Regions from separate parts of the Pseudomonas sp. AN-B15 genome, predicted to be linked through region 1. Evidence: predicted binding sites of a transcription regulator. Region 1 holds the regulator's gene; each other region holds the start of a gene.

Evidence for each region. The regulator FliA, encoded in region 1, starts transcription of late flagellar genes. The targets are predictions, from matches to a motif close to CTAAAGTTTNNNNNNNNNNNGCCGNTAA.
Region 2: GTQ41_RS01885 (methyl-accepting chemotaxis protein) is a predicted target of FliA. The motif match lies at 5,064-5,091, and genes of this name have one in related genera.
Region 3: GTQ41_RS22900 (methyl-accepting chemotaxis protein) is a predicted target of FliA. The motif match lies at 2,399-2,426, and genes of this name have one in related genera.
Region 4: flgM (flagellar biosynthesis anti-sigma factor FlgM) is a predicted target of FliA. The motif match lies at 2,691-2,718, and genes of this name have one in related genera.

What each region holds. Positions count from the first base shown of each region.
Region 1 is NZ_CP049737.1:1,758,936-1,766,141, reverse strand. Features, by position in the region: gene GTQ41_RS08130 (chemotaxis protein CheA) at 1-93, opposite strand, end outside; gene GTQ41_RS08125 (protein phosphatase CheZ) at 148-936, opposite strand; gene GTQ41_RS08120 (chemotaxis response regulator CheY) at 955-1,326, opposite strand; gene fliA (RNA polymerase sigma factor FliA) at 1,494-2,234, opposite strand; gene fleN (flagellar synthesis regulator FleN) at 2,231-3,061, opposite strand; gene flhF (flagellar biosynthesis protein FlhF) at 3,175-4,515, opposite strand; gene flhA (flagellar biosynthesis protein FlhA) at 4,527-6,656, opposite strand; gene GTQ41_RS08095 (Ig-like domain-containing protein) at 7,059-7,206, opposite strand, start outside.
Region 2 is NZ_CP049737.1:416,781-423,986, reverse strand. Features, by position in the region: gene hutU (urocanate hydratase) at 1-659, opposite strand, end outside; gene GTQ41_RS01910 (HutD family protein) at 1,118-1,690, opposite strand; gene hutC (histidine utilization repressor) at 1,687-2,355, opposite strand; gene GTQ41_RS01900 (formimidoylglutamate deiminase) at 2,544-3,908, shown strand; gene GTQ41_RS01895 (lipocalin family protein) at 4,029-4,598, opposite strand; gene GTQ41_RS01890 (hypothetical protein) at 4,630-4,884, opposite strand; gene GTQ41_RS01885 (methyl-accepting chemotaxis protein) at 5,167-7,059, shown strand.
Region 3 is NZ_CP049737.1:5,061,192-5,068,397, reverse strand. Features, by position in the region: gene clpB (ATP-dependent chaperone ClpB) at 1-1,623, shown strand, start outside; tRNA gene GTQ41_RS22920 (tRNA-Asn) at 1,919-1,994, shown strand; tRNA gene GTQ41_RS22915 (tRNA-Pro) at 2,004-2,080, shown strand; tRNA gene GTQ41_RS22910 (tRNA-Lys) at 2,086-2,161, shown strand; tRNA gene GTQ41_RS22905 (tRNA-Pro) at 2,259-2,335, shown strand; gene GTQ41_RS22900 (methyl-accepting chemotaxis protein) at 2,497-4,122, shown strand; gene GTQ41_RS22895 (NAD(P)/FAD-dependent oxidoreductase) at 4,281-5,579, opposite strand; gene GTQ41_RS22890 (DUF3094 family protein) at 5,643-5,816, opposite strand; gene GTQ41_RS22885 (MOSC domain-containing protein) at 5,868-6,395, opposite strand; gene GTQ41_RS22880 (DUF1780 domain-containing protein) at 6,392-7,018, opposite strand; gene GTQ41_RS22875 (hypothetical protein) at 7,148-7,206, shown strand, end outside.
Region 4 is NZ_CP049737.1:4,394,358-4,401,563, forward strand. Features, by position in the region: gene cheR (protein-glutamate O-methyltransferase CheR) at 1-770, opposite strand, end outside; gene GTQ41_RS19860 (chemotaxis protein CheV) at 817-1,749, opposite strand; gene flgA (flagellar basal body P-ring formation chaperone FlgA) at 1,832-2,593, shown strand; gene flgM (flagellar biosynthesis anti-sigma factor FlgM) at 2,754-3,080, shown strand; gene GTQ41_RS19875 (flagella synthesis protein FlgN) at 3,129-3,596, shown strand; gene GTQ41_RS19880 (flagellar brake protein) at 3,689-4,435, shown strand; gene GTQ41_RS19885 (MFS transporter) at 4,691-6,061, opposite strand; gene GTQ41_RS19890 (glutamine synthetase family protein) at 6,131-7,206, opposite strand, start outside.

The DNA.
Region 1 (7,206 bases):
CAGCTCGACCAGTTGCTCGGACAGTTGCTCAAGAATCTCGCCGGCCTCAACCAGGAAATCCTGAAGGATCTCTTCATCGGCGCCGAAGCTCATTAATGGGGTGCTCCTACAGGTCTAAAAACCCAAAAAACCTAAAATTCCAAAACTCTAGAATCCGAGGCTGGATAACAAATCGTCCACATCGTCCTGACCGGACACAACGTCTTCTCGTTTATCGGCATGAATCTGCGGACCTTCACCCTGCGAGAGATGTTTTTGTGGATCTTTTTCTGCAAGCATCGCGGCACGGTCGTGTTCGATGCCCGCAAAGCGGTCAACCTGACTGGCCATGAGGACGAGTTTGAGCAAATTGCTTTCGACTTCGGTGACCAGCTGGGTCACACGCTTGATCACTTGACCGGTGAGGTCCTGGTAATCCTGAGCCAGCAGGATGTCGTTCAGGTTGCTCGACACCGCACGGTTGTCCGTGCTGCTGCGTGACAGAAAACCGTCGACCCGGCGCGCCAGTTCGCGGAACTCTTCAGCCCCGACTTCACGACGCATGAAGCGGCCCCAATCGGTGCTCAGCGCCTGGGCTTCTTCAGCCAGGCCATTGACCACCGGGGTCGCGCTTTCCACCAGATCCATGGTGCGGTTGGCCGCGGCTTCGGTCAGCTTGACCACATAGCCCAGGCGTTCGGTGGCGTCGGTGATTTGCGACACTTCCTCGGCCTGCGGCATGTGCGGATCGATCTGGAAGTTGACGATCGCACTGTGCAGTTCGCGTGTGAGCTTGCCCACTTCCTGATACAGGCCACGGTCACGGGTCTGATTGAGCTCATGGATCAGTTGCACAGCGTCGCCGAACCTGCCTTTTTCAAGGCTCTCGACCAGTTCGACCGCGTGTTTTTTCAGGGTCGATTCGAAATCGCCCTGTGAAGATTCGTTATGCTCCATAGCTCCCCCGCGCGTTCATCAGCCGATGCGTTCGAAAATCTTCTCGATTTTTTCTTTCAGCGCCTGAGCCGTGAAAGGTTTGACCACGTAGCCGTTGACGCCGGCCTGGGCCGCTTCGATGATCTGCTCGCGCTTGGCTTCGGCAGTCACCATCAGCACGGGCAGGTGCTTGAGTTTTTCATCGGCACGCACGTGGCGCAGCAGGTCGATACCGGTCATGCCCGGCATGTTCCAGTCCGTTACCAGAAAGTCGATGCTTCCGCTGTTGAGCACCGGAATGGCAGTGGTGCCATCGTCGGCCTCGACGGTGTTGGTGAACCCCAGATCACGCAGCAGGTTCTTGATGATCCGCCGCATCGTTGAGAAGTCATCAACGATGAGGATTTTCATGTTCTTGTCCAATTCGACCTCCAAGCAGTCTTAAACGCGCCCAGCACCTGGACGCGCCATTTCAATCAATCCGGCAAAGCACTCGATGACTGTCTGGAGCACAACAGAGCAAGACCGGTGCCGTTCATCACCGCACCAGCCTCGTTCGCAGTGTCCCCACACTGCCTTCAGCGCGCTCGCCACTCCCCCAAACGCCCCCGCAAACGGGCCGCGCACTGGCTGTGTAACTGGCTGACCCGCGATTCACTGACGCCAAGGACTTCACCGATTTCCTTGAGGTTCAGTTCTTCGTCGTAGTACAGCGCCAACACCAGTCGCTCACGCTCCGGCAAATTGGCAATCGCGTCCGCCAGCGCAGCCTGGAAGCGTTCATCTTCCAGATCGCGTGACGGCTCAAGATGAGCACTGGCGCCATCCTCGTGCAGCCCTTCGTGTTCGCCGTCCTGCAGCAGGTCGTCGAAACTGAACAGCCGGCTGCCCAGGGTGTCATTCAAAATCCCGTAGTAATCATCGAGACTCAATTGGAGTTCGGCCGCAACCTCGTGATCTTTAGCATCACGGCCGGTTTTAGCTTCAATTGAGCGAATTGCGTCGCTGACCATACGGGTGTTGCGGTGAACCGAGCGAGGTGCCCAATCCCCTTTGCGCACTTCATCGAGCATCGCGCCGCGGATCCGGATGCCCGCGTACGTTTCGAAACTGGCGCCTTTGCTGGCGTCATATTTGGTCGAGACTTCGAGCAGGCCGATCATCCCGGCCTGAATCAGGTCTTCGACCTGCACACTCGCCGGCAAGCGCGCCAGCAAGTGATAGGCAATGCGCTTGACCAGTGGCGCGTAACGCTCGATCAACTCGTACTGCGCGTCACGTGCCGATTTCTTGTAGTAGTTCATACCGCTGGCGGTCATAACACTGGCCCTGCCGTTTGCTGCACGAGGCGCTCGACGAAAAACTCAAGGTGCCCACGCGGGTTGGCAGGCAGCGGCCAGGTATCGACCTTCTGCGCGATCGCCTTGAACGCCAGCGCGCACTTGGAACGCGGAAAGGCTTCATAGACTGCTCGCTGCTTCTGCACGGCCTTGCGCACGCTTTCGTCGTACGGCACCGCGCCGACGTATTGTAAGGCGACGTCGAGAAAGCGATCCGTGACCTTGGTCAACTTGGCGAACAGATTGCGCCCTTCCTGCGGGCTCTGCGCCATGTTGGCGAGGACGCGGAAGCGGTTCATGCCGTAGTCGCGATTGAGCAGTTTGATCAGCGCGTAGGCGTCGGTGATCGAGGTCGGCTCGTCGCAGACCACCAGCAACACTTCCTGCGCCGCGCGCACGAAACTGACTACCGAGTCACCAATGCCCGCAGCGGTGTCGATCACCAGTACATCGAGATTGTCGCCGATGTCGCTGAACGCCTGAATCAGACCGGCATGTTGCGCCGGGCTCAGGTGCACCATGCTTTGGGTGCCGGAAGCGGCCGGCACGATGCGGATCCCGCCGGGGCCCTGCAACAGCACGTCGCGCAGTTCGCAGCGGCCTTCGATGACATCGGCCAGCGTGCGTTTGGGGGTCAGCCCCAGCAGAACGTCGACGTTCGCCAGCCCCAGGTCGGCGTCCAGCAGCATGACCCGACGGCCAAGCTCTGCCAGCGCCAGAGACAAGTTCACTGACACGTTAGTCTTGCCGACGCCACCTTTGCCGCCGGTCACCGCGATCACCTGTACGGGATGCATGCTGCCCATGTTATTTCTTTACCTTGTCTTGCATAGACGGAGGCCACATTACTGGCTGCGCGTTCACAACCGGAACAATGCATGGCAGACCATCGATGTAGGTACAAAAACTGTTCATTACCTCAGCCAACCTGCTTGGTCGGGCTGTGGTAGATATCAGCGAACATGTCAGCCATGGCTTCTTCGCTGGGTTCTTCCTGCATTTGCACGCTGACGGCGCGGCTGACCAGCTGATGACGGCGCGGCAGATGCAGATCATCCGGAATCCGTGGGCCATCGGTCAGGTACGCGACCGGCAGTTCATGACTGATCGCCAGGCTCAACACTTCGCCAAGGCTGGCCGTCTCATCCAGTTTAGTCAGGATGCAGCCGGCAAGCCCGCAACGCTTGTAACTGTGATAAGCGGCGGTTAGAACCTGTTTCTGGCTGGTGGTTGCCAGCACCAGATAATTTTTTGAACGGATGCCACGCCCGGCCAGACTTTCCAGCTGCATGCGCAGCGCCGGATCGCTGGCCTGCAGGCCGGCGGTATCGATCAGCACCACGCGCTTGCGCAGCAATGGATCCAGCGCCTGCACCAGCGACTGGCCCGGGTCGACGTGGGTCACCGGCACGTTGAGAATCCGCCCCAGGGTCTTGAGTTGTTCCTGCGCACCGATGCGGAAGCTGTCCATGCTGACCAGCGCGACATTCTGCGCGCCGTACTTGAGCACGTAGCGCGCAGCCAGTTTGGCCAGGGTGGTGGTCTTGCCCATGCCGGCCGGGCCGACCATGGCAATCACTCCACCCTCTTCCAGCGGCTCGACTTCCGGTACGGCAATCATCCGCGCCAGGTGCGCGAGCAACATGCGCCAGGCCTGACGCGGTTCTTCGATGTCAGTGATCATCGCCAGCAGGTCGCGCGACAACGGCCCGGACAGACCGATGCGCTGCAGGCGGCGATACAGATTGGCCTGTGCCGGACGGCTGCCTTGCAGCTGGTTCCAGGCCAGGGTGCCGAGCTGTACTTCCATCAGCTCACGCAGACTGTTCAATTCGAAACGCATCGAATCCAGCGCACGCGGATCGACACCCGCCGATGCCGGTGCAGGTGCCGGCGCCGGACGCGCCGGGGCGGCGTAGGTCGGTTCGCTCAACGGCTCGGCAGCGGTCAGTGGCAGGCCGGCCGTCAACGGCAGCCCGGCAAAGATCTGGCGATTGCTATTGCCATCGGCTTCGCCACGCAGGCTCAGTTCGGCCTGAGCGGTGACGATGCGCGACTGGGTCTTGCGCAGTTCGTCCTCGAGTTCCATGTTCGGAACCCGTGGCGCCAGCGCCGACAACTTGTAATCCAGCGCCGCCGTCAGCTCGACGCCGCCGGCAATGCGGCGGTTGCCAATGATGGCGGCATCAGCGCCCAGCTCATCACGAACCAGCTTCATGGCCTGACGCATATCGGCGGCGAAAAAACGCTTAACTTGCATAAACCACTACCTCAGCCGTTGGGCCCTACTGTCGCAACGATGGTCACTTGCTTGTTGTCCGGAATTTCCTGGTAGGCCAGCACGTGCAGCCCCGGGACGGCGAGGCGACCGAAACGCGAGAGCATCGCGCGGATCGGGCCTGCTACCAACAGGATCACCGGTTGACCTTGCATTTCCTGGCGCTGCGCCGCTTCGATGAGCGAACGCTGCAGCTTCTCGGCCATGCTTGGCTCCAGCAGAACGCCCTCTTCCGAGCCTTGTCCTGCCTTCTGCAGACTATTGAGCAATATTTGTTCCAACCTTGGTTCCAAGGTGATCACAGGCAGCTCGGAGTCAGTGCCTACAATGCTTTGGACGATGGCGCGGGATACGCCGACGCGTACGGCGGCCACCAAAGCGGCGGTATCTTGACTCTTGGCGGCGTTGTTGGCGATGGCTTCGGCAATGCTGCGGATGTCGCGTACCGGCACGTGTTCGGCCAGCAATGCCTGTAGCACTTTGAGCAATTGCGACAGCGACACCACACCCGGCACCAGCTCTTCAGCCAGTTTCGGCGAGCTTTTGGCCAGCAATTGCATGAGTTGCTGCACTTCTTCGTGGCCGATCAGCTCACTGGAGTGTTTGTACAGAATCTGGTTCAAGTGGGTTGCGACCACGGTACTGGCGTCGACCACGGTGTAACCGAGCGATTGCGCCTGCGCGCGCTGGCTGACTTCGATCCACACCGCCTCCAGGCCGAAAGCCGGATCTTTGGCGGTAATGCCGTTGAGCGTGCCGTAGACCTGCCCCGGGTTGATCGCCAGTTCTCGATCCGGGTAGATCTCGGCTTCGGCCAGGATCACGCCCATCAGGGTCAGGCGATAGGCACTCGGCGCCAGATCGAGGTTGTCACGGATGTGCACGGTCGGCATCAGGAAGCCCAGGTCCTGCGAGAGCTTCTTGCGCACGCCCTTGATCCGCGCCAGCAACTGCCCGCCCTGATTGCGATCCACCAGCGGGATCAGGCGATAGCCGACTTCCAGGCCGATCATGTCGATCGGCGTCACGTCATCCCAGCCCAGCTCCTTGGTCTCCATGGCGCGGGCCGGCGACGGCAGCAGTTCCTGCTGACGCTGAACTTCCTGCAGCGCCTGCACTTTGGCGACGTTCTGCTTTTTCCAGAACAGGTACGCGCCACCGGCGGCCAGTGCGGCCATGCTCAGAAACGAGAAATGCGGCATGCCCGGAACAAGGCCCATGACCGCCATCAGACCTGCCGCCACCGCCAGGGCTTTGGGCGAGGCGAACATCTGCCGGTTGATCTGCTTGCCCATGTCTTCCGAACCGGAAGCACGGGTCACCATGATCGCTGCCGCTGTCGATAACAACAGTGATGGCAATTGCGCCACCAAACCGTCACCGATGGTCAGCAAGGCGTACACCTTGCCGGCGTCAGCGAAGTTCATGTTGTGCTGGAAGATACCGACCGCCATGCCACCGATGAGGTTGATGAACAGGATCAGCAAGCCGGCAATGGCGTCACCCCGCACGAACTTGCTGGCACCGTCCATCGAACCGTAGAACTCCGCCTCTTGCGCGACTTCCTGACGGCGCGCCTTGGCCTGGTTCTGATCGATCAAACCGGCGTTGAGGTCGGCGTCGATCGCCATTTGCTTGCCGGGCATCGCATCGAGGGTGAAACGCGCGCTCACCTCGGAAATCCGCCCGGCACCCTTGGTCACCACGACGAAGTTGATGATCATCAGGATCGCGAACACCACGATACCGACCACGTAGTTACCACCGATCACCACTTCACCGAAGGCCTGGATCACCTTACCGGCGGCGGCGTGGCCGTCCTGCCCGTGGAGCATCACCACCCGCGTCGAGGCCACGTTCAACGCCAGCCGCAACAGCGTCGCCACCAGCAGAATCGTCGGGAACACCGCGAAATCCAGCGGCCGCAGCGCGTACACACAGACCAGCAGCACGACAATCGACAGGGCAATGTTGAAGGTGAAGAACACGTCCAGCAGGAACGGCGGCACCGGCAGCATCATCATGGCCAGCATGACCAGCAGCAACAACGGCACGCCCAGATTGCCTCGACTGAGGTCGGCAACATTCGAGCGAGCAGTGTTGAATAACTGAGAGCGATCCACCGGTTTTCCCCGTTCCTTTAAAGCAAACTTTTGACGCCCGAAGCAGGCGCACGGCGGCTATTGCAAGAAGCCTTCCAACTTTTGCCGGGGATTGAAATTGAAGTTTGTTTCGGGGAATTGTCTTGCCTGAAGCCGGGCGCCCTGGAGCCGACCGCAAAACAGACGCAGGACGGCTATCACCATTAGCGCAAGTGAACAAAAATCAGAAAAACCGCGCACTGACGAATTTATCAGGCAATCAAAATTTGCTCTGGCTTAATTTCACCAAGAAGCAAGTCGCGGCCCACCAGATAGCGCGGCCCCTTACGGACCGGCCTACCTCCTACCTCGACATACTCTTGCTCAGGACAGCCAAATGTCACGATTTCCTCAGGCTCATGAAAATGACACATGCCTGACTGACTACGTCGGGAAATACCCCATTACCCGAGAGCGAGTCGCCCCATCGGATAAAAGCACGTTGCGACTGCCCATTCTCCCGTCGCTCTCGAGCAACGAATGTTCGATCGCATACAAGTGCGGGTATGAAAGATTGACCGACACAAATCGC
Region 2 (7,206 bases), 1.3 Mb from region 1:
TCTTTGGCTTGCTCGTCGACATAGCGGCTTTTCAGGCGGAAATCGATGCTCACCTGCTGGCATTCGATGTTCAGCGAGCAGGCGCCAGCCAGAGTTGCAGCCAGCGGCTGAGCACCGCCCATGCCGCCCAGACCCGCGGTCAGGACCCACTTGCCTTTGAGGTTGTCGTTGTAGTGCTGGCGACCGGCTTCGACGAAGGTTTCGTAGGTGCCCTGAACGATGCCCTGGCTGCCGATGTAGATCCAGCTGCCGGCGGTCATCTGGCCGTACATGGCCAGGCCTTTGGCGTCGAGTTCGTTGAAGTGTTCCCAGCTCGCCCAGTGCGGCACCAGGTTGGAGTTGGCGATCAATACGCGCGGGGCGTTGCTGTGAGTCTTGAACACGCCGACCGGTTTGCCGGATTGCACCAGCAGGGTTTCGTCGTCGTTCAGATTGGTCAGGCTTTCGACGATCTTGTCGTAGCACTCCCAGTTACGCGCGGCGCGACCGATACCACCGTAAACCACCAGCTCTTTCGGGTTCTCGGCCACTTCCGGGTCGAGGTTGTTCATCAGCATGCGCAGCGGCGCTTCGGTCAGCCAGCTCTTGGCGGTCAGCTTGTTGCCGCGTGCAGCGCGGATCTCGACGTCACGGTATTTAGTAGGTTTTGTGTCAGTCACGAAAAAGACTCCTCAGCGATCAATTCAAACCAACCCTGGCAGTGGGCAAGCAGCCTGCGCGCCTCAATGCGCGACAAGCGAATCAGTGGACGCTGCGGACTTATACGCATACGTCTTTACTTGTACATACAAGCATATGCAATCAAGCGGCCAACTCACTCAAGAGCCGTTCAAGAAAAATCGCGAACAGGGCTACAGGGCGCTTGAAACAAGGGTTGTGGCGCGAATGAAATTTTTTGCGGGGGAGAATTGAGGTCGCGGGGGATCGTTACGAACCCGTGGTTTTGCGCCACGCTGGGGCGTTCGGTAACAAGTTGGTGCGCTGAGGGAAACAGGAATTGAAATGCAATTGTAGTGAGGGGATTTATCCCCGATGGAGCGCGTAGCGGTCCCAAAAGGTCTGCTGCGCCGCCATCGGGGATAAATCCCCTCACCACAGGAGTGTTACCAGAGTTGGATCAGCGCGACGTCAGCTCGATCACGCAGCACGCGGCATTGACCGCGACTTCAACCAGACCGGTGTTACCGTCCAGCTGCAGGCAATCATGTCGGGCCAGTTGCGCAGTGCTGTCACCGACCCGCACTTGCAGCAGCTCGCTGACACTGAACAACAGCACCGTCGAGGCCGAGCTGAAAAACCGCTGTTCACCGTCCAGCCACTGCAACCGCGCCTGGTAACGCTGCGGTGCGTAAATCAGGTTGAAGTCGCGTATCGCGCCGCCGAGCAAGGTGCAGGACACTTGGCTTTCGCCGCTGAACGCAAACGGGTCCAGCGGTAACAATGGACGCGTGTCATCACCATCGACGCACAAGGTCATGCCGTCACCCTGCAACACGGTGATCACTCGCTGGTAACCGGCAAAGGTCGAGAAACCGCCCGACTCGGCAATGTCGGCAATCGACAGACGCCAGCCAAAACCATCCAGGCCAGCACCCGCATCACGGGTGATCTCTTCGGTGCTGCCGCCGCCGTTTTTCCACGGCATGCGCGGGTAACCTTCGGCGCGTAAAACTTTCACTTCACTGCTCATTTATGAAAGCGTCCTTCCAGACGATGACGGGAACCTGGGTGAATCAAACGCGCGGCGGTCACCGGCTGACGGCCCGACCACGTACGACGACGGATCAACAGGCACGGCTCGCCTTTTTCGATCTGCAACAACTTGCACTCGGACGGCTCGGCGAGGATCGCTTCGACCACGTGCTCGCCTTCAGTCAACGGCGCGACTTGGTTGAGATAGGCGTACGGGGTTTGCAGAGTGAAATCCTGCTTGAGGTATTCCGGAGCGACCAGCGCGTTGACGAAACGGTCTTCGATTTGCACCGGAATGTCGTTTTCGTAATGCACGATCAGCGAATGGAAGACCTTCTGCCCTTCGCGCATGTCCAGCGCCAACGCGCGCTCGGAGCCGGCGGCCTCTTCTTCGAGGGTGATCACCTGACAGGTGTGGCGATGCCCACGGGAAGCAATTTCGTCGGCGATGTTGTGCACTTCGAACAGCGCAGACTGGCTCTTCGGTTCGGCGACAAACGTGCCGACACCTTGCATGCGCACCAGCAGGCCGTCGGCGGTCATTTCGCGCAGCGCGCGGTTGATGGTCATGCGGCTGAAACCGAGCTGGCTGACCAGTTCGCTTTCCGACGGCACGCGGTAGTGCGGTGGCCAGTTACCGCTGTCGATCTGCTGGGTGATCATCTGTTTGACGCGAGCGTACAAAGGCGCCGGACTGTCGCCCAGGTTCGCGGCCAACGGGGAGACTGGAGGCGGAGTCGGCACGGTTGATCCCTGTTCATTGGATGAAGGTTGCTAGCTTGCCGGAGTTTACCGGGCAGGCAAACGTCTGTATATGTATATACAAATAACACACGATGGGGTGCTGAACCATGTCCGCCTTCTTTGCCGAACGCGCGCTGCTGCCTAACGGATGGGCCAACCATGTACGTCTCGAAGTCAGTGCCGATGGCATGCTGACCCGAATCCAGGCCGATTCCACCGCAGATGGCGCCGAGCGGCTGAGCGGTCCGCTGCTGCCGGGCATGCCCAATCTGCACTCCCACGCCTTCCAGCGCGCGATGGCGGGACTGGCCGAAGTGGCTGGCAATCCCAACGACAGCTTTTGGACCTGGCGTGACCTGATGTATCGGCTGGTCGGAAAAATCAGCCCGGAGCAACTCGGCGTGATTGCCCGTCAGCTGTACATCGAAATGCTCAAGGCCGGTTACACCTCGGTTGCTGAATTCCACTACGTGCACCACGACAACAACGGTCAGCCGTATGCCGATCCGGCCGAGCTGGCACTGCGCATCAGCCAGGCAGCGAGCGACAGCGGCATCGGTCTGACCCTGTTGCCGGTGCTTTACAGCCATTCCGGATTCGGCGGCCAAACGCCCAATGACGGGCAGCGCCGCTTTATCAACAGCACCGAAAACTATCTGAACCTGCAAGCGCGCCTGCAGCCGCTGCTGGCTCAGCAAAAAGCGCAATCGCTGGGGCTGTGCTTCCACTCGTTGCGCGCGGTCACCCCGCAACAGATCAGCGAAGTGCTGGCGGCCAGCGACAAACAGTGCCCGGTGCACATTCACATTGCCGAGCAGCAGAAGGAAGTCGATGACTGCCTGAGCTGGAGCGGTCGCCGGCCGCTGCAATGGCTCTATGAAAACACCGAAGTCGATCAGCGCTGGTGCCTGGTTCACGCGACCCACGCCAATCCCGAGGAAGTCACGCTGATGGCCAAGAGTCGCGCAATCGCCGGCCTGTGCCTGACCACCGAAGCCAACCTCGGCGACGGGATTTTCCCGGCGGTGGATTTCCTCGCCCAGGGCGGGCGCATGGGCATCGGTTCCGACAGCCATGTGTCGCTCAGCGTGGTCGAGGAGTTGCGATGGCTGGAGTACGGCCAGCGTCTGCGCGACCAGCGGCGCAACCGTTTGTATGGCGCGGATCAGCCGATGGTCGGGCGCACGTTGTATGACGCGGCGCTGGACGGCGGGGCGCAGGCGTTGGGGCAGCCGATTGGCGCGCTGGAAGTCGGCAAGCGTGCCGACTGGATCGTGCTCGATGGCAATGATCCGTATCTGGCCACGGCCAGTGGTGACGGGATTTTGAATCGCTGGTTGTTCGCTGGCGGTGACCGACAGGTGCGCGATGTATTGGTCAATGGCCAGTGGGTGGTGCGCGATGGCCGGCATGCAGGCGAAGAGGAAAGTGCACGTGCTTTCACCCAGGTTCTGCGCGAACTTTTAGGCTGACACAAAACAAAAATGTGGGAGCGAGCCTGCTCGCGAAAGCGGTGTATCAGCAACATTTTCGTTAACTGACACACCCTCTTCGCGAGCAGGCTCGCTCCCACATTTGATTGGTGGTGGTCTTTAATTCGAAGTCTTCGCCATCTGCCGATCCGACGCCCGCCAGATCAGTCGCGTGGTGTCGTAACCCTGCTGACGCGCCTTGCTCAGCAACTCCTCACGCACCACACCGTTGACGGTCGGCGTGCGGGACAGCAACCACATGTACTTGCGGCTCGGGTCGCCGACGATAGCGGTCTTGTAGTCGTCGCTGACGTACAACACCCAGTATTCGCCTTTCGCCACACCCGGAATCAAACGCGAGAACCAGGTATCGAATTCGACCCACAACTTGTCGGTCTTGCCCGGCACCTGTGGATAAGCCTTGCCTTTGGCTTCTTCCCATTGCCAGTCGGCGGTCAGGCAACGATTGAGCACGTCGACGCTGCCGTCCGGCCTGAGCGAATAATGGGCTTCGGATTGCGCGCAGTTGCGCTGGAAATACATCGGCAGTCGCGCCAGTTCGTACCAAGTACCCTGATAACGCTTGAGGTTGACACTGTGAGCCGTCTTGGGCGCCAGCGGATCTTCACCGTGAGTGGCGCAGCCGGCCAGTACCAGGCCGGCAAAAAGGACGAACAATAACCGCTTCATTATTTTTCTCCCGTGGGCGCTTGGCCCCGGTTTACTTCAGGCCTTGGCCGGAAAACATCAGCACTTTGTCACCGGCGTACTGCACGCTGATAAAGCTGTTTTTGTCGCCCCAGGTGCAACTGGACATGCCGAGCGCACCCGAACAGTCGGTGGGTTTGCCGAGCAGCGTCTCAACCTCGGCCTTGGCCATGCCGGCCGAAAGCTTGGAATAGTTTTCCTGATTGACCTTGCTGCACGCGGCCAACAGCACGCAAAAAGTCAGAAGGGCGATAGATCGCAGCGACATGAAGTAACTCCTGGAGCGGAAGGGGGATGGCATGGTGCCAACCAGAAGCTTAGAAGAGAAAACCCTCATCTGGTTCCCTTCAGAAATGGCTATTTATCGCTCCGCTCGTCTGGCATTTATCGGCAAATCAGACACTTTCTGCGGCTATTGAGCATTTCGTCGCATTTCACCAAAGACGCCTAATCTTTGGCGCACCGCGGTCGAAATAAGAGCAGCGCAAAGCCCCCGAGTGTGGCAAATTGCCGCCCTTTCTCGACCAGCCCCTTCGCGGTAGTTCATTCGATGACCAGAAACATGAAATTCAGCCACAAGATCTTGTTGGCTGCCGCCCTCGTGGTGGCCGTTGCGTTCGCCTGTTTCATTTTGTTCAACGACTATCGACAACGCGAAGCCCTGAGCAGCAGCACCGAAGCCTCGATGCAGGAGTTGGGGAGTCTGACGACCAGCAACATCCAGACCTGGCTGGAGAGCCGCATCCAGTTGCTGCAATCGCTGTCGCAGCAGGTCGCCGCCGACGGCAGCGCCCCGGCCAGCCTCAAGCGCATCATCGACCTGCCCGCCTACACCGGCAATTTCCAGCTCAGCTATTTCGGCGGCGCTGACGGCGTGATGTTCTCGGTTCCCGCCGGTAACCGTGCGCCGGATTACGACCCGCGCGCCCGTGGCTGGTACAAGGCCGCCAACAGTGCGCAGCAGACCATCGTCACCGAACCCTACATCGCCGCTTCGTCGGGCAAACTGGTGATCACCGTCGCCACCCCGGTGCAGCGTCAAGGCCAGATGATCGGTGTGGCCGGCGCGGATATCGACCTGACCAGCGTCAGCGCGATCATCAACTCGCTCAACTTCGGTGGCCACGGCCATGCGTTCATCGTCAGCGCCGATGGCAAGATCCTGATTCACCCGGACAGCAAACTGGTGCTGAAAACCCTTGCCGAGGCTTATCCGAACGGTGCGCCGAAAGTCAGCCCGGGCCTGAAAGAAGTCGAATTCGACGGCAAGACCCAACTGATTTCGTTCACCCGCGTCAACGGCGTGCCATCGGCTGACTGGTACGTGGCGCTGGTGCTGGACAAGGACACCGCGTTGTCGATGCTCAGCGAATTCCGCACCTCGGCGCTGATCGCCATGGTCATTGCCGTGGTGATCATCATCGCCCTGCTCGGCATGCTGATCCGCGTGCTGATGCAACCGCTGCTGACCATGGGCCGTGCCATGCACGACATCGCTGAAGGCGAAGGCGACCTGACCAAGCGGCTGGTGATCCACGGCCACGACGAGTTCGGCGCGCTGGGCCTGTCGTTCAACCGCTTCGTCGAGCGTATTCATACCTCGATCCGCGAAGTGTCGTCGGCCACCGGGCAAGTCAACGAAGTCGCCCTGCGTGTGGTCGCGGCCTCTAACTCGTCGATGTACAACTCCGACCAGCAAGCCAGCCGCACCAACAGCGTGGCCGCGGCGATCAACCAGCTCGGCGCTGCCGCCCAGGAAATCGCCCAGAACGCCGCTCTCGCCTCGCAGCACTCCAGCGATGCGCGCAACCTGGCGGTCGACGGTCAGCAGGCTGTGGATAAAACCATTCACGCGATGCAGCAGTTGTCGGCAAAAATCAGCGACTCCTGCGGCAACATCGAAACCCTCAATAGCAACACGGTGAACATCGGCCAGATTCTGGAAGTGATCACCAGCATCTCGCAGCAGACCAACCTGCTGGCGCTCAACGCCGCGATCGAAGCGGCCCGCGCCGGTGAGGCCGGCCGTGGTTTCGCCGTGGTCGCTGACGAAGTGCGCAACCTCGCGCACCGCACTCAGGATTCGGCGCAGCAAGTGCAGAAGATGATCGAAGAGCTGCAAGTCGGCGCGCGTCAGGCGGTGAGCATCATGACCGAGAGCCAGCGCGAGAGCGAAAGCAGCGTCGGCATCGCCAACCAGGCCGGCGAACGCCTGGGCAGCGTGACCCAGCGCATCGGCGAGATCGACGGGATGAACCAGTCGGTGGCTACCGCGACTGAGGAACAGACGGCTGTGGTCGAGTCGATCAACGTCGACATCAACGAGATCAACACGCTGAACCAGGAAGGTGTGGAGAACTTGCAGGCAACCTTGCGTGCGTGTTCGGATCTGGAGCAGCAGGCGGCGCGGTTGAAGCAGCTGGTGGGCAGTTTCAGGATCTGAGGCGCTGCGACTGGCGTATTCGCGAGCTGCTGGCGATGACGGCGTTAGCGACGATTGAACTTTGAGTTGAAATACGCTGGTCACCTCGCACTGACGATGGACTGAATTAAGACTAAACTCAGTCCTATTCAATTTGGGCGAGAATCA
Region 3 (7,206 bases), 3.0 Mb from region 1:
ACGCTCAACGAGTACCGCCAATATATAGAGAAGGATGCGGCGCTTGAGCGGCGTTTCCAGAAAGTGCTGGTGGACGAGCCGAGCGAAGAAGACACCATCGCGATCCTGCGTGGCCTCAAGGAGCGTTATGAGGTTCACCATAAGGTGGCGATCACTGACGGTGCGATCATCGCGGCCGCCAAGCTCAGCCATCGCTACATCACTGATCGACAGTTGCCGGACAAGGCCATCGACCTGATCGACGAGGCCGCCAGCCGCATCCGCATGGAGATCGACTCCAAGCCGGAAGTGCTCGATCGTCTGGAGCGTCGGTTGATTCAGCTCAAGGTTGAATCCCAGGCACTGAAGAAAGAAAGCGATGAAGCGGCGATGAAGCGCCTGGAAAAACTCCAGGAAGAAATTGTCCGCCTCGAACGTGAGTACTCGGATCTGGAAGAAATCTGGAACTCGGAAAAAGCCGAGGTACAGGGTTCGGCGCAGATTCAGCAAAAGATCGAGCAATCGCGTCAGGAACTGGAAGCCGCGCGCCGTAAAGGCGACCTTAACCGCATGGCCGAATTGCAGTACGGGGTGATCCCGGATCTGGAACGCAGCCTGCAAATGGTCGACCAACACGGCAAGAGCGAAAACCAGTTGCTGCGCAGCAAGGTGACCGAAGAGGAAATCGCCGAAGTCGTTTCGAAGTGGACCGGTATTCCGGTGTCGAAAATGCTCGAAGGCGAGCGCGACAAGCTGATGAAGATGGAAAGCCTGTTGCACCAGCGCGTGATCGGTCAGGACGAAGCGGTGGTCGCGGTGGCCAACGCCGTACGGCGCTCGCGTGCCGGGCTGGCGGATCCGAATCGTCCGAGCGGTTCGTTCATGTTCCTCGGCCCGACCGGGGTCGGTAAAACCGAGCTGTGCAAGGCGCTGGCCGAATTCCTCTTCGACACGGAAGAGGCAATGGTGCGGATCGACATGTCCGAGTTCATGGAGAAACATTCCGTGGCGCGGCTGATCGGGGCGCCACCGGGCTATGTTGGCTATGAGGAGGGCGGTTACCTGACCGAAGCGGTACGCCGCAAACCTTACTCGGTGATCCTGCTGGATGAGGTCGAGAAGGCGCACCCGGACGTGTTCAACATCCTGCTGCAAGTGCTGGAGGATGGACGCCTGACCGACAGCCACGGACGTACGGTGGATTTCCGTAATACCGTGATTGTCATGACCTCGAACCTCGGCTCGTCGCAGATCCAGGAACTGGTCGGTGACCGTGAGGCGCAGCGTGCAGCGGTGATGGACGCGCTGACCAGTCACTTCCGTCCCGAGTTCATCAACCGGGTCGACGAAGTCGTGATCTTCGAGCCATTGGCGCGGGATCAGATCGCGGGCATTACCGAGATCCAGCTGGGCCGTCTGCGCAGTCGTCTGGCCGAGCGCGAGCTAAAGCTGGAACTGAGCCCGGAAGCGATGGACAAGCTGATTGCCGTGGGTTACGACCCGGTGTATGGCGCACGTCCGCTCAAACGTGCAATCCAGCGCTGGATCGAAAACCCGTTGGCGCAGTTGATCCTGTCGGGGCATTTCCTGCCGGGCGACACGGCAACCGGCAAGGTCGTGAGCGACGAAATCGTTTTCGACTGAGCGGTAAAGCCAATGAAATAAGGAAGGCCTCGCTTTGCGAGGCCTTTTTTTCGTTAGGCTGTTGAACTCTAAGGAAAAGGCTTGTAAAGTGCGCCCCGCAGTCAGTCACCCGCAGCATCTCAGCTCACTGAGCTGAAATCTGAAATAAGTTGCAAATCATTAACTTGAAAGCGATTTAGGGGGTTGACAGAGGTGTTCTAGGTTGTAGAATAGCGCGCCTCAGACACACGAACGCAGCGATGCGAACGGCGTCTAGGAGCTGTAAGTTTCACCGTTGTAAATTGAAATATGTAGTTCCGTGATAGCTCAGTCGGTAGAGCAAATGACTGTTAATCATTGGGTCCCAGGTTCGAGTCCTGGTCACGGAGCCAATTTCAAACCGGGGTATAGCGCAGTCCGGTAGCGCGCCTGCTTTGGGAGCAGGATGTCAGGAGTTCGAATCCCCTTACCCCGACCATTTTTGGGTCGTTAGCTCAGTTGGTAGAGCAGTTGGCTTTTAACCAATTGGTCGTAGGTTCGAATCCCACACGACCCACCATTTTTGAAACCAGGTAACACTGGGATCGAATCTTAAGATCAGAGGCCAAAAGCGCTGATCGAAGAAGGCGATCTTTGAAAGGTCGCCTTTTTTTTACCGGGGTATAGCGCAGTCCGGTAGCGCGCCTGCTTTGGGAGCAGGATGTCAGGAGTTCGAATCCCCTTACCCCGACCATATTAAAAATCCTCGTATCGAAAGATACGGGGATTTTTTTTGTCCTCGCGCCAGACAATTCCTTTCAAGTCATCGTACAACTTGCCGATAGCCCGCTAACGAGAGGGGCTGCCACTGTTCGCCCCTTCAATCTGGCCAATACAAGAATAAGGGCGTTCGTCATGTTGCTTCGTCAGTTGAATATTGCTCCACGTGCCGCGCTGGGTTTTGCCCTGATCGCGGTCCTGGTGGCGTTGCTCGGCGTATTTGCCTTGGGGCAGATGTCGAGCATCCGTGACAGTGAGGTCGCGGTCGAGAGCCGCTGGCTGCCGAGCATTCGCGGCGGTGACGAAATTCGCGAGCTGATGTTGCGGATTCGTACGATTTCCCTGCGCATGGCCCTTGATCAGGATCCGCAGAACATCGCGACTTACCGCAGCCAGATGGATACCCGCGACAAGGAGCTGAGCGAGAAGATCGCCGCCTACGACAAACTGGTCACCACGGCGGAAGGCCAGCAGCTTTATGACCAGTTCAAAAAGACCTTCGCTGCCTATCGCACCGGCATCGCGCAATCCTTCACCTTGGCCGATCAAGGCCAGCGTGACGAACTGACCAAATTGTTGCTGGTTGATATGAAAACCGTGGTCGACGGCTCCGGCAAGCAGCTCAATGACCTGGCGGATCTGTTCGCCAAACAGGTTGCTGCGGAGAGCCAGAAATCCGCTGACCACTACCAGACCTCGCGCACCATCGTCAGCCTGTTCATAGCGCTGGCGGCGCTGGCCACGGTGGCGCTGGCGATGTTGCTCACCCGCAGCATCGTCCGTCCGCTGAGCAGCGCCGTCAGCGCTGCCGAAAGCGTGGCCCGGGGCAACCTGACCCGGCCGATCGAAACCCACGGTAACGATGAAGTCAGCCGATTGCTCAAGGCGCTCGCGACCATGCAGCAAAACCTGCGGGAAACGCTGCAAGGCATCAGCGGTTCGGCCACGCAACTGGCGAGCGCTGCTGATGAACTCAACGCGGTGACGCTCGACAGCACACACGGCTTGCAGCAGCAGAACAACGAAATCGAACAGGCAGCGACGGCGGTCAATGAAATGACCACAGCCGTTGAAGAAGTCGCTCGCAATGCCGTGTCGACATCCGATGCCACCCGCCAATCCAGTGAGTCGGCGCAACTGGGGCAGGCGCGGGTCAGTGATACCGCATCGGCCATCAATGCGCTGGCCAGCGACGTGCAGCACACTGGCGAGTTGGTGCAATCGCTGGCCAACCAGTCACAGGACATCGGCAAAGTGCTGGATGTGATCCGTGCCATTGCCGAGCAGACCAACCTGCTTGCGCTCAACGCCGCCATCGAGGCGGCCCGCGCAGGGGAAAGTGGGCGAGGTTTTGCGGTGGTCGCCGACGAAGTGCGGGCGCTGGCCTATCGCACCCAGCAATCGACGCAGGAGATCGAGCAGATGGTGCAGGGCATGCGCAGTGGTTCAAGCCTGGCGCTGGATTCGATGCAGGCCAGCGCTGCACGGGCCACGACCACACTGGCGTTGGCCGAGCGCGCCGGGGAGGCGCTGGAAACCATCACCGCTTCGGTGCATGAGATCCATGAGCGTAATCTGGTGATCGCCAGTGCCGCCGAAGAGCAGGCGCAAGTCGCGCGGGAAGTGGATCGTAATCTGGTGAACATTCGCGACCTGTCGGTCCGTTCGGCGACGGGTGCCGATCAGACCCGTGCGTCGAGCCACGAACTGTCGCAACTGGCCAACGCGCTGCAAGGCATGGTGCGCCGCTTCCAGCTCTGATGAGCGGTGATCGATTGCAGGAATGAGCCTGCTGATTTTGTGAGCTGCACGAAACAATGTGGGAGCGTGGCTTGCCCGCGATAGCGGCGGATCAGTCGACATCATCGCCGACTGACTGACCGCTATCGCTGGCAAGCCAGCTCCCACACGTTTTGGTTCTAGTGCAGCTTCAGGCGTGGCTCGGTACCGCGACCGATCTTGCTGCCCAGCATCAGCATCGCCGTGCGGAACGGTCCGTACAGCGCCATCTGGTGCATGCGGTACAGCGACACGTAGAACATCCGCGCCAGCCAGCCTTCGAGCATCACGCTGCCGGTCAGGTTGCCCATCAAGTTACCCACAGCGGAAAAACGCGACAGCGAGATCAGCGAGCCGTAGTCGGTGTACTTGTACTCCGGCAGGGTTTTGCCCTCGATACGCAGCTTCAGCGACTTGGCCAGCAACGATGCCTGTTGGTGTGCGGCTTGTGCACGCGGCGGCACGTTGCGATCCGAACCCGGTTGCGGGCACGCGGCACAGTCACCGAAGGCGAAAATGTTTTCGTCGCGGGTGGTCTGCAACGTCGGCAGCACTTGCAGCTGATTGATGCGGTTGGTTTCCAGACCGTCGATGTCTTTGAGGAAACCCGGTGCGCGGATCCCGGCGGCCCAGACTTTCAGGCTGGCCTTGATCACGTTGCCATCGGCGGTGATCAGGCTGTCGGCGGTCACTTCGCTGACCGCCGCATTGGTCATGACATTGACCCCGAGTTTCTCCAGGGTCTTGTGCACCGGGCCGCTGATGCGTTCCGGCAGGGCTGGCAGCACTCGCGGGCCGGCTTCGATCAGGGTGATGTGCATGTTCTCCGGTTTGATCCGGTCCAGACCATAAGCCGCCAGTTCATGCGCCGCGTTGTGCAGTTCTGCCGCCAGCTCGACACCCGTGGCGCCGGCACCGACGATGGCCACGCTGATCTGCTCGACCACATCGGTCTGTCCGGCGTGCGCGCGCAGATAGTGGTTGAGCAACTGCTGGTGGAAACGCTCGGCCTGTTTGCGGGTGTCGAGGAACAGGCAGTGCTGCGCCGCGCCCTGGGTGCCGAAATCGTTGGTGGTGCTGCCGACGCTGATCACCAGCGAGTCGTAAGGCACTTCACGCGCCGGTACCAGTTCCACGCCGTTCTCGTCGTAGGTGGCGGCCAGCTGGATTTTCTTCTGCGCCCGATCAAGCCCGCTCATGCGCCCCAGCTGGAACTCGAAGTGGTTCCATTTCGCCTGGGCAACATAGTTGAGTTCGTCTTCGGAAGAGTTCAGCGATCCGGCGGCCACTTCGTGCAGCAGGGGTTTCCAGATGTGCGTCAGGTTCGCGTCGACCAGCATCACGCTGGCCGTGCCGCGCTTGCCCAGAGTCTTACCCAGACGGGTAGCCAGCTCCAGACCGCCGGCGCCGCCGCCGACAATGACAATACGATGGGACATAGGGATAACTCGCAAGGTTTTTAAAGGAAATCGGTGCGGTTACCCGAGCGAGCGCCAGGCAGCTCATAGCGTCAGGTAACTGATAAGTCGGCTCAGCAAGCCCAGACCAATGGTCACTGCCAGCACCAGCACCAGGAGCATCCACGGCCGGAAAGGCCGGCGCTCGACACGGTGTTGGGACAACTGCAGATACTCTTCGACATGCTTCTGGTCTTCGGGGTTCAGGCGGCTGGTCATAAAGGCCTCGTCAGGTAGACGTTGCTGAAGGTGGAGACGCTACAGCGGTTTTTATCCCGGGTTGAACGCAGCATAGCCACTGGCCGGAACCGGTTCGACCGAAACACCGTCGTCGAGGCGGATGATCCCGCTTTGTAACACCCGGGCGGTAATTCCGCCATGCCCGCGCACCGCTTGAAAGGTGCCGGGGCCGAGGTTGTTTTGCAGGCGCGCGCAGGGCTGACACCAGCCAGTGGTCTCGAATATTGCCTGACCGATGCGAAAGCGCCGACCCTTGAGACTAAACAGATTGATACCGCTGATGACCAGATTGCGCCGCAGGTCTTCAGGCTTGACCGGATGATCCTGTGACCGGCCCATCAACGCGCTGATCACGGCCAAGTGTTCGAACTGGATCAACGTCACCTGCCGCGCGTTGCGTACTCCCGGGCGGGCGTGATCGCCAGTCAGTCCGGCCTCCAGTCGTGCTTCCACCGCGTCGAGTTCGATCATTGGCCCGCGAGACTCGGGGCGCACGCCGATCCAGCGCACGCGCCCGGTCTGCGGGACGTCGGCAATCAACTGCTGCAGCGGCGTCACAGGCTGATCCCGACATCGAAGACGATGCTGCGACCGAGGTTGCTGCGCAGGAAATCCGGTGCATCAGGATGCGCGAACAGCACCCGGGCAAAAGTCGGCCCGACCAGCGACAGCGAGCGCCAGCCCTGACGCAGATACTCGGTGGGCGGTGGAAAGTGGCTGTTGAGGTCCAGCACTTCGCGCTTGAGGCTGGCGAAGGCGATGATGTCCAGTTCGCCCAGATCCATGCCGCGTTCCTTGTAGTTGTGCGCTTTTTTGCGCAAGGTCGGCGCCAGCCGCAGCAAGAATTCATTGGCCGGGATCCGCCGTGGCTTGGCTTCACGGCGCACCAGTTGGCTGAGGGAAAATGCACTGCGGCGGCGTTGCAGTTCGTCGCGCCATTCGTCGTTGAGCCGGCGGCCTTCGTCGAGTACGAAAAACACTTCGAAATTGGCATCGCGAAACAGCACGTCCGGCGGCTCGCCAGCAGGGGCAAACTCATCGGCGCGGTAGGGAATGTTCAAGCCTTGCAGCAGGCGCTGGCAGACCCAACGCTCACGCTCCCATTTGCGGGCATTGGACAGGAACGCGTTGGCTTGCTCGGCCGCGATGGTCAGCAGGCGTAAATAATCTGAGTCATCCATAAGCCCAAGCTTAGCGTTCAATTGCGACAAGCTGAAAGCACCACGCGGCAATGTGTGTCAGTGGGCGGTTGCAATGGGCGGTGTAGACTGAGGAAAACCGTCCATTAATGCCAAATCGAGGGGATGAACGTGAAATTTCGCTGGCTGCTGGTGTTGGCTGTGATTCCGCTGTGGGCCCAGGCGCTTGA
Region 4 (7,206 bases), 2.6 Mb from region 1:
AAACCGTTCAGCGCTTCGGACGCGCCAAGGAACAGATAGCCGCCCGGCTTCAGCGTGCTGTGAATGCGCAACAGGATGTCTTTCTTCACCTCGGCGGAGAAGTAGATCAGCACGTTGCGGCAGAACACGATGTCGAACTTGCCCAGACTGGCGTAGCTGTCGAGCAGGTTGAACGAGCGGAATTCCACCCGGTTCTTGATCGGCGCCTTGATCACCCAGCGCCCCGGCCCTTTCGGGTCGAAGTAGCGTTGCAAGCGATCGGCGGACAAACCGCGGCCGATGGCCAGGCTGTCGTACTCGCCGGTCTTGCAGTTGGTCAGCATGCTGCCGGACAGGTCGGTGGCAACGATCTGCACGCCCATCTTCAACTGACCAAGGTTGCTGCGCTCGAACTCGTCGATCGACATCGACAGCGAATACGGTTCCTGACCCGACGAGCAGGCCGCCGACCAGATCCGCAGACGCTGGTTGGGGCTGGCCTTGATCGCCTCGGGCAGCACCTTGTTCTTCAAGACTTCAAACGGATAGGTGTCGCGAAACCACAAGGTTTCGTTGGTCGTCATGGCATCGACCACCTGCTCGCGCAAACCGCTGCGCGGCTGGGTCTGGATGCGCTGTACCAGCTCACCCAGGGACTTGATGCCTTGCTGCTCCATCAGTTTGTTGAGACGGCTCGAGACCAGGTACTGCTTGTTTTCACCGAGCAAAATGCCACAGGCTTTTTCCAGGAAGACCCGGAACTGTTCGAAATCCAAATTACCCGTAGACAATGATGCCGCCTCTTAAATCGTGTTGACCGCCAGGGGCAGAAGGCCCCTAGCTGATATCTGCTGCTTTGATCCGGTCGACTACCCGGGATGCCAGGTCATCAGGACGGAATTTGGCCAGGAAGTCATCGGCACCGACTTTCTTGACCATCGCCTGATTGAATACTCCCGACAACGAAGTATGCAGGATGATATGAAGCTTTTGCATGCGTGGATCGCTGCGGATCTCCGCCGTCAGGGTGTACCCGTCCATCTCCGGCATCTCGATGTCGGAAATCATCATCAGGAACTCTTCTTCCGGCTTCTTGCCCTCATCGACCAGCTTGCGCAGGTAGTCCAGCGCCTGCTTGCCATCGTTCAGCGCCACCACTTCGACCCCGACCGTCTGCAGGCAGCGCGTGACCTGCTTGCGCGCCACCGACGAGTCATCGACCGTCAGCACCCGCAGCGACAACGCCTTGCTCTGGGTCTCGACATCGACCACGCCGACCGAAATCGCTTCCGGCGTCGGCGCCACTTCCGCCAGCACCTTCTCGACATCGATGATTTCGACTAACTGATTGTCGACTCGAGTCACAGCGGTCAGGTAATGATCGCGCCCCGTGCCCTTGGGCGGCGGATGGATCTCTTCCCAGTTCATGTTGACGATGCGCTCCACCGAGCGAACCAGGAAACCCTGGGTCTTGGTGTTGTACTCCGTGATGATCACGAACGGACTGTTCTTGTCTTTCAACGCCCCGGAACCGGTCGCCATTGCCAGATCAAGGATCGGAATGGTCGCCCCCCGGATATTCGCCACCCCGCACACGACAGGACTGGACTTGGGCATCAACGTCAGCGACGGGCATTGCAGCACTTCCCGCACCTTGAACACGTTGATGCCGTAGAGCTGCTGACCGTCGAGACGGAACAACAACAGCTCCAGGCGATTCTGCCCTACCAGTTGCGTGCGCTGGTTCACCGAATCCATTACACCAGCCATGCCCAGACTCCTACACCAACGCCAAGTGTTGTTGCGACGCACATTCATTGCTAAACGGCACGGCGCTTGCTTTTTAACTCGTATGAACGCTCAAACGACATTTTTTCGACGCCTGACCTCCCGCACCCGCAAAGCGCTGTGCGCGACGTCTGCCGTCTGCTTGTTTTTCGCTGGCAGCCCTGCCGGTGCTGATACGGTTACCTTGCCTGACATGCTTATCGGCGTCACTCAGGGCTTTCTTGAGTTCACCGTAGAAGACTATCTGGCAACCAGTCAAACGGAAGGCCGCTACGAAATCGAGGTCAACCAGCTCGACCCGCGTATGCGCATGCCTATGTGCGACAAGGAATTGACAGCGTCGCTGGAGAGTCCTGCACGTCCGCTGGGCCGGGTTACGGTCAAGGTCCGGTGCGAAGGAAGCTCGCCGTGGACGGTGTTCGTGCCCGCTCAAGTCCGCCTGTTTCGCGAGATTGTCACCACCACCCGACCGCTCAAGCGCGCCGCGATTATCGAACCGCAAGACGTGACCTTGCGTGAACGCGACATCAGCCAAGTCAATCAGGGTTTTCTGACGTCGGTGGATGAAGCCATCGGGCAGAAATTAACCCGACCAACGGTAGCCGATCAGGTGATTACCCTGGTGCATCTGGAACAGGCGGAAGTGGTGCGCAAGGGCGATCAGGTGGTCATCATCGCCCGCAGCGGCACACTCGCCGTGCGCATGCCCGGTGAAGCCCTGGCCAATGGCGGTTTGAAAGAACAGATCCGGGTAAAAAACCTCAATTCCAACCGGGTAATCAAGGCGCAGGTCATCGCGCCGGGCCAAGTGGAAGTCGCCATGTAAAACGCTCGAGCAGAAAACTGGCGCCAGCCCCGACGCTTCCCTAAACTGTGCCGCAGCAGGACACGCTTCGGCACATGCAGCTCATTGCAAAGTGAGCCTAAAGTTTTCCAGGGAATGGCCGAGAACATGGCAAGCGTCCAAATTCCCAGAGGTTTTTAACATGGTCATCGATTTCAGCCGTTTGAACAGCTCCTCGTCACTTACGGGCAGTACGCGTACCAGCAACGCCAAGGAAACCGCCGAAACCGGCACCTCCGCGCCGCTGAATACCCAGGCCGAAACGGCCGGTACCGCAAAAAGCGGGGAATCGGTACACCTCAGCAATGAGGCTCAACAGTTGCAGAAGGTCACTGACAAGCTGCGCGATCAGCCTGCCGTCGACAAAGCCCGCGTGGCCGAGTTGAAAGCAGCGATTGCCGATGGCAGCTACAAGGTCGACAGCAACCGTGTAGCCAGCAAACTGCTCAACTTCGAAGCCCAGCGCTAGGCTTTTGCCGGCGCCAGGCTTTTGGACGCTTAGAACCCAAGGCCAGCCATGCACGACACTAATTTATTGCAACTGATCACCGACGACTTTGCTCCAGCTCAACAATTGCTGGAGTTGCTGCAAACCGAGTCCCTCGCTTTGCACGGTCGCGACATGCCTCTGCTCGAAGATATTCTGGCGCGCAAACAGGCATTGATCATTCTGCTTGAACAGCATGGCCGCAAGCGCAGCGAAATCCTTGCCAGCCTCAACCTGCCGCTCGACCGTCAGGGCCTGGAGCAACTGGCCAGCCAGTCGAGCATTGGCGACCAGTTGCTGTCCCAAAGCGATGTGCTGACCGACCTGATTGCCCAGTGCCAGGCGGCCAACGTCAAGAACGGCCAGTCGATCCAGATCCAGCAGGCCGCTACGGCCAATCAGCTGAAAATCCTCACCGGGGGCGAACCGCCAGCGCTGTATGACGCCTCGGGCACTTTCGCCAAACCCACCAAGCCGCGTACGCTCAGCCAGGCGTGAGCCATTCGATGTGCCTGCACTATCAACCCGCGAAACATGCTGGCAAAATGCTGGCTAGTCGTAGTCAAATTTTGTCTGGAGATTGAGAAAACGTGCCAAACGCCCTAAGCGCGGATGATACTCCGCAGCCACCAAAGGTGCTGACCACGCCCCTGGAAATCTCCAGCAACCTGCGCCAGCTGCAAGAAAGCCACGATCCGCTGATCATCACCTTCCATGAGCGCAGCCAGCGCTTCCAGAGCTACCTGATCAAGGTTGACCGGGAAACCGCGACGATTGCCTTGGACGAAATGATCCCGCGTGATGGCGAGCGTTTTCTGCAGGCGGGCGAACCGTTCAAGGTCGAAGGCTTCCACGAAGGTGTGCGCATCGCCTGGGAATGCACCGGCACGCTGAACATCGAAGAATCCGACGGTGACCGCTTCTATACCGGTCAACTGCCAACCGAAGTGGTCTACCACCAGCGCCGCAATGCCTTTCGTGCCGCGTTGAAGCTGACCGATCTGGTCAGCGTCGAACTTGGCGGCGAAAAACTCAAGGCGCCGATCAACGGCAAACTGCTGGATATTTCCGCCACCGGTTGCAAACTGCGCTTTGAAGGCGACATCACCGACCGCCTGCAACTGGGTCAGGTCTATGACCGCATGATCGCCACCCCACTGTTCGGCAATCAACCGATCTCGGTCGAGCTGCGCTATCTGCACTTCGAAGAAAAGCTCAACATCACCTTCGCCGGCTTGCGCTTCCACAACATCAGTGGCCAGGCGGCGCGCAACGTCGAGCGCTTCGTCTATCAGTTGCAGCGTGAAGCACGCCGGTTCGATAAAGACGATCTGTGATTCGCACAGGCAAATAGAAAGGGCAGTCCCTGGCGGGACTGCCCTTTTTTATTTCTACTGTCCCGTCCTGGACTGGAGATAACTGTGGCGAGGGGATTTATCCCCGATGGGTTGCGCAGCAGCCCCAGACCGGACGCCTCGATTCCACTGCCACTCCGCACTGAATGGCTTTAGGGCCGCTTCGCAGCCCATCGGGGATAAATCCCCTCACCACAATAAAGCGTCACTCTTTGAACATTGTTGCCATCACCCGATTCAGGGTCTGGCCCCACTGATGTCCGGTGTCGGTTTATCGCCCTCATCAGCCGGATCAGGTTCGGCCACTGCTTCAGGCTGCACTTCGGGCTCCGGCTCCGGCGTAACCGTGGTCTGCATCTGCTCCTGCACCACCTGCTCATCCACTCGCGGATCGAGCGCGGCCACCAGCGGCGAGCTGGACATGCTGTCAGGCATCGCCACGTGATGCAGCGGTGCGTCGTCGACCTGATGCAGATTGGTCACCGCTTTCGGGCGGATGCGCCACACCAGCACCAACGCAAAGAAGCTGAAAAACGCGTAAAGGCTCTGGCTGCCGAACAGCTTCATCAGCACGCCCGCCAGCAGCGGACCGATACTCGCACCGACCCCGTAGGTCACCAGCAGCATCGCCGTCAGCGACACCCGGCGATCGCCCTCGACATGGTCGTTGGAGAACGCCACCGCCAGCGGATACAGGCAGAACTGCACCAGCGAACAAAGGAAGCCGACCACGAACAGCACCTCAAGCGGCACCTGCGGCAAAATCGCCAACGGCAACGCCGCCACCGCGAGGAATCCGGCAAAACAACGAATCAGCAGCGCTCGGTCATAACGGTCGGACAACCAGCCCAACGGCCACTGCACCAGCAGTCCGGCAAAAATGCAGCTACCCATGAACAGACCGACCTGCTCGGTCGACAGCCCCTGCTGCGACGCATACAACGGCGCCAGACCGTAGAACGAGCCGATGATCAGGCCAGCGCCGAGCACCGTGCTCAACGACTGCGGCACGCGCTTGATAAAGAAGCGCGGCTCCATCGGTGCCGGATGCAGCGGCGCCGGGTGGATCCGTCGAGTCAGCGCCACCGGCACCAGACACAAGGCAAAACACAGCGCGACCAGCATCAGCAGTTCCAGGCCGAGGCCCGGGTGCATGACCAGAATCAGCTGACCCAGCACCAGTCCCAGATACGAAGCGATCATATAACCGCTGAACACCAACCCGCGCTGGTTGGCGTCGGCCTGCTCGTTAAGCCAGCTCTCGATCACCATGTATTGGCACATCATGCCCAGACCGACGATGGTCCGCAGCACCAGCCATGCCGGCAGCCAGTCGACCAGACCATGCCCGAGCACCGCCGCGCCGACGATCCCGGCACACGCCGAATAAGCCCGAATGTGTCCGACGCGGGCGATCAAGCGGTGACCGATCTTGCCGCCCAATACCAGACCAAAGTAGTTGGCTGCCATCAGCGCACCCACCCACAGTCCATCGACATGGTCAGCGGCCAGGCGCAATGCCAGGTAAGTAGAAAGAAGGCCCGAGCCGATCAACATCATCAGCGAGGCGAAGTACAGCGCTCGAAAGGATTTCCAGATTTGGCGCATCGGCGTTCCGAGCGGCTCCTTGCAGTAAGTATCGGGCTATCCAAACGATAGCCCGATGGCGACGGTTCGTCAGGCCTGGGCTGCTAGAACACGCCGTTCCCAGGGAGTGATTTCATCAAAGAAGCTGGTCAACTCCATGGTCTTCGAAGCGATGTAGCCTTCGATGAACTCCTGTCCGAACAGTTCCCTGGCCAATTGGCTACGTTTCAGACGCTCGAGCGCGGCATGCAAGGTACACGGCAGCGAAAGATTGTCCGGCACTTCGAATTCACCCTGAATCGCCGCGCTCGGCTCCAGCTCATGCTCGATCCCATGCAAGCCGGCGGCCAGACTCGCGGCAATCGCCAGATACGGGTTGGCATCGGCGCCAGGCAAACGGTTTTCCACGCGTCGAGCTACTGGCGAACTGGCCGGAATACGCAGTCCTGCCGCACGGTTATCATGGGACCAGCAGGCATTGTTCGGCGACGCATAGGGGTGGCACAGACGCTGATAGGAGTTCACGTTCGGCGCAAACAGCGCAGTGAAATCGGCCATGCCCGCCTGCTGTCCGCCGATGAAGTGGCGGAACATCGCCGTCGGCTGGCCATTCTCGTCGCTGAACACGTTGTTGCCGGTGGCGATCTCGACGACGCTCTGGTGAATGTGCATCGAACTGCCCGGTGTGTGCGCCAGCGGCTTGGCCATGCACACCACGCTCAGACCATGCTTGAGCGCGACTTCCTTGAGCAGGTGCTTGAACAGGAAGGTCTGGTCGGCCAGCAACAGCGGGTCACCGTGCAGCAGATTGATTTCGAACTGGCTGACGCCCATTTCATGCATGAAGGTATCGCGCGGCAGACCGAGAGCCGCCATGCATTTATAGACTTCGCTGAAGAAAGGCCGCAGACCGTTATTGGAACTGACGCTGAACGCCGACTGCCCATCCTCGCGGCGTCCATCAAGACCTACCGGCGGACGGAACGGCTGGGCCGGATCGGTGTTCGGCGCGAAGACAAAGAATTCCAGCTCGGTCGCCACCACCGGCGCCAAGCCATGTGCGGCGTAACGGGCGATCACTTTCTTCAGTTGGCCACGGGTCGACAGGTTGGAGCTTTCGCCGCTCAATTCGTCGGCATCGCAGATGGCCAGGGCGCGCGGTTCGT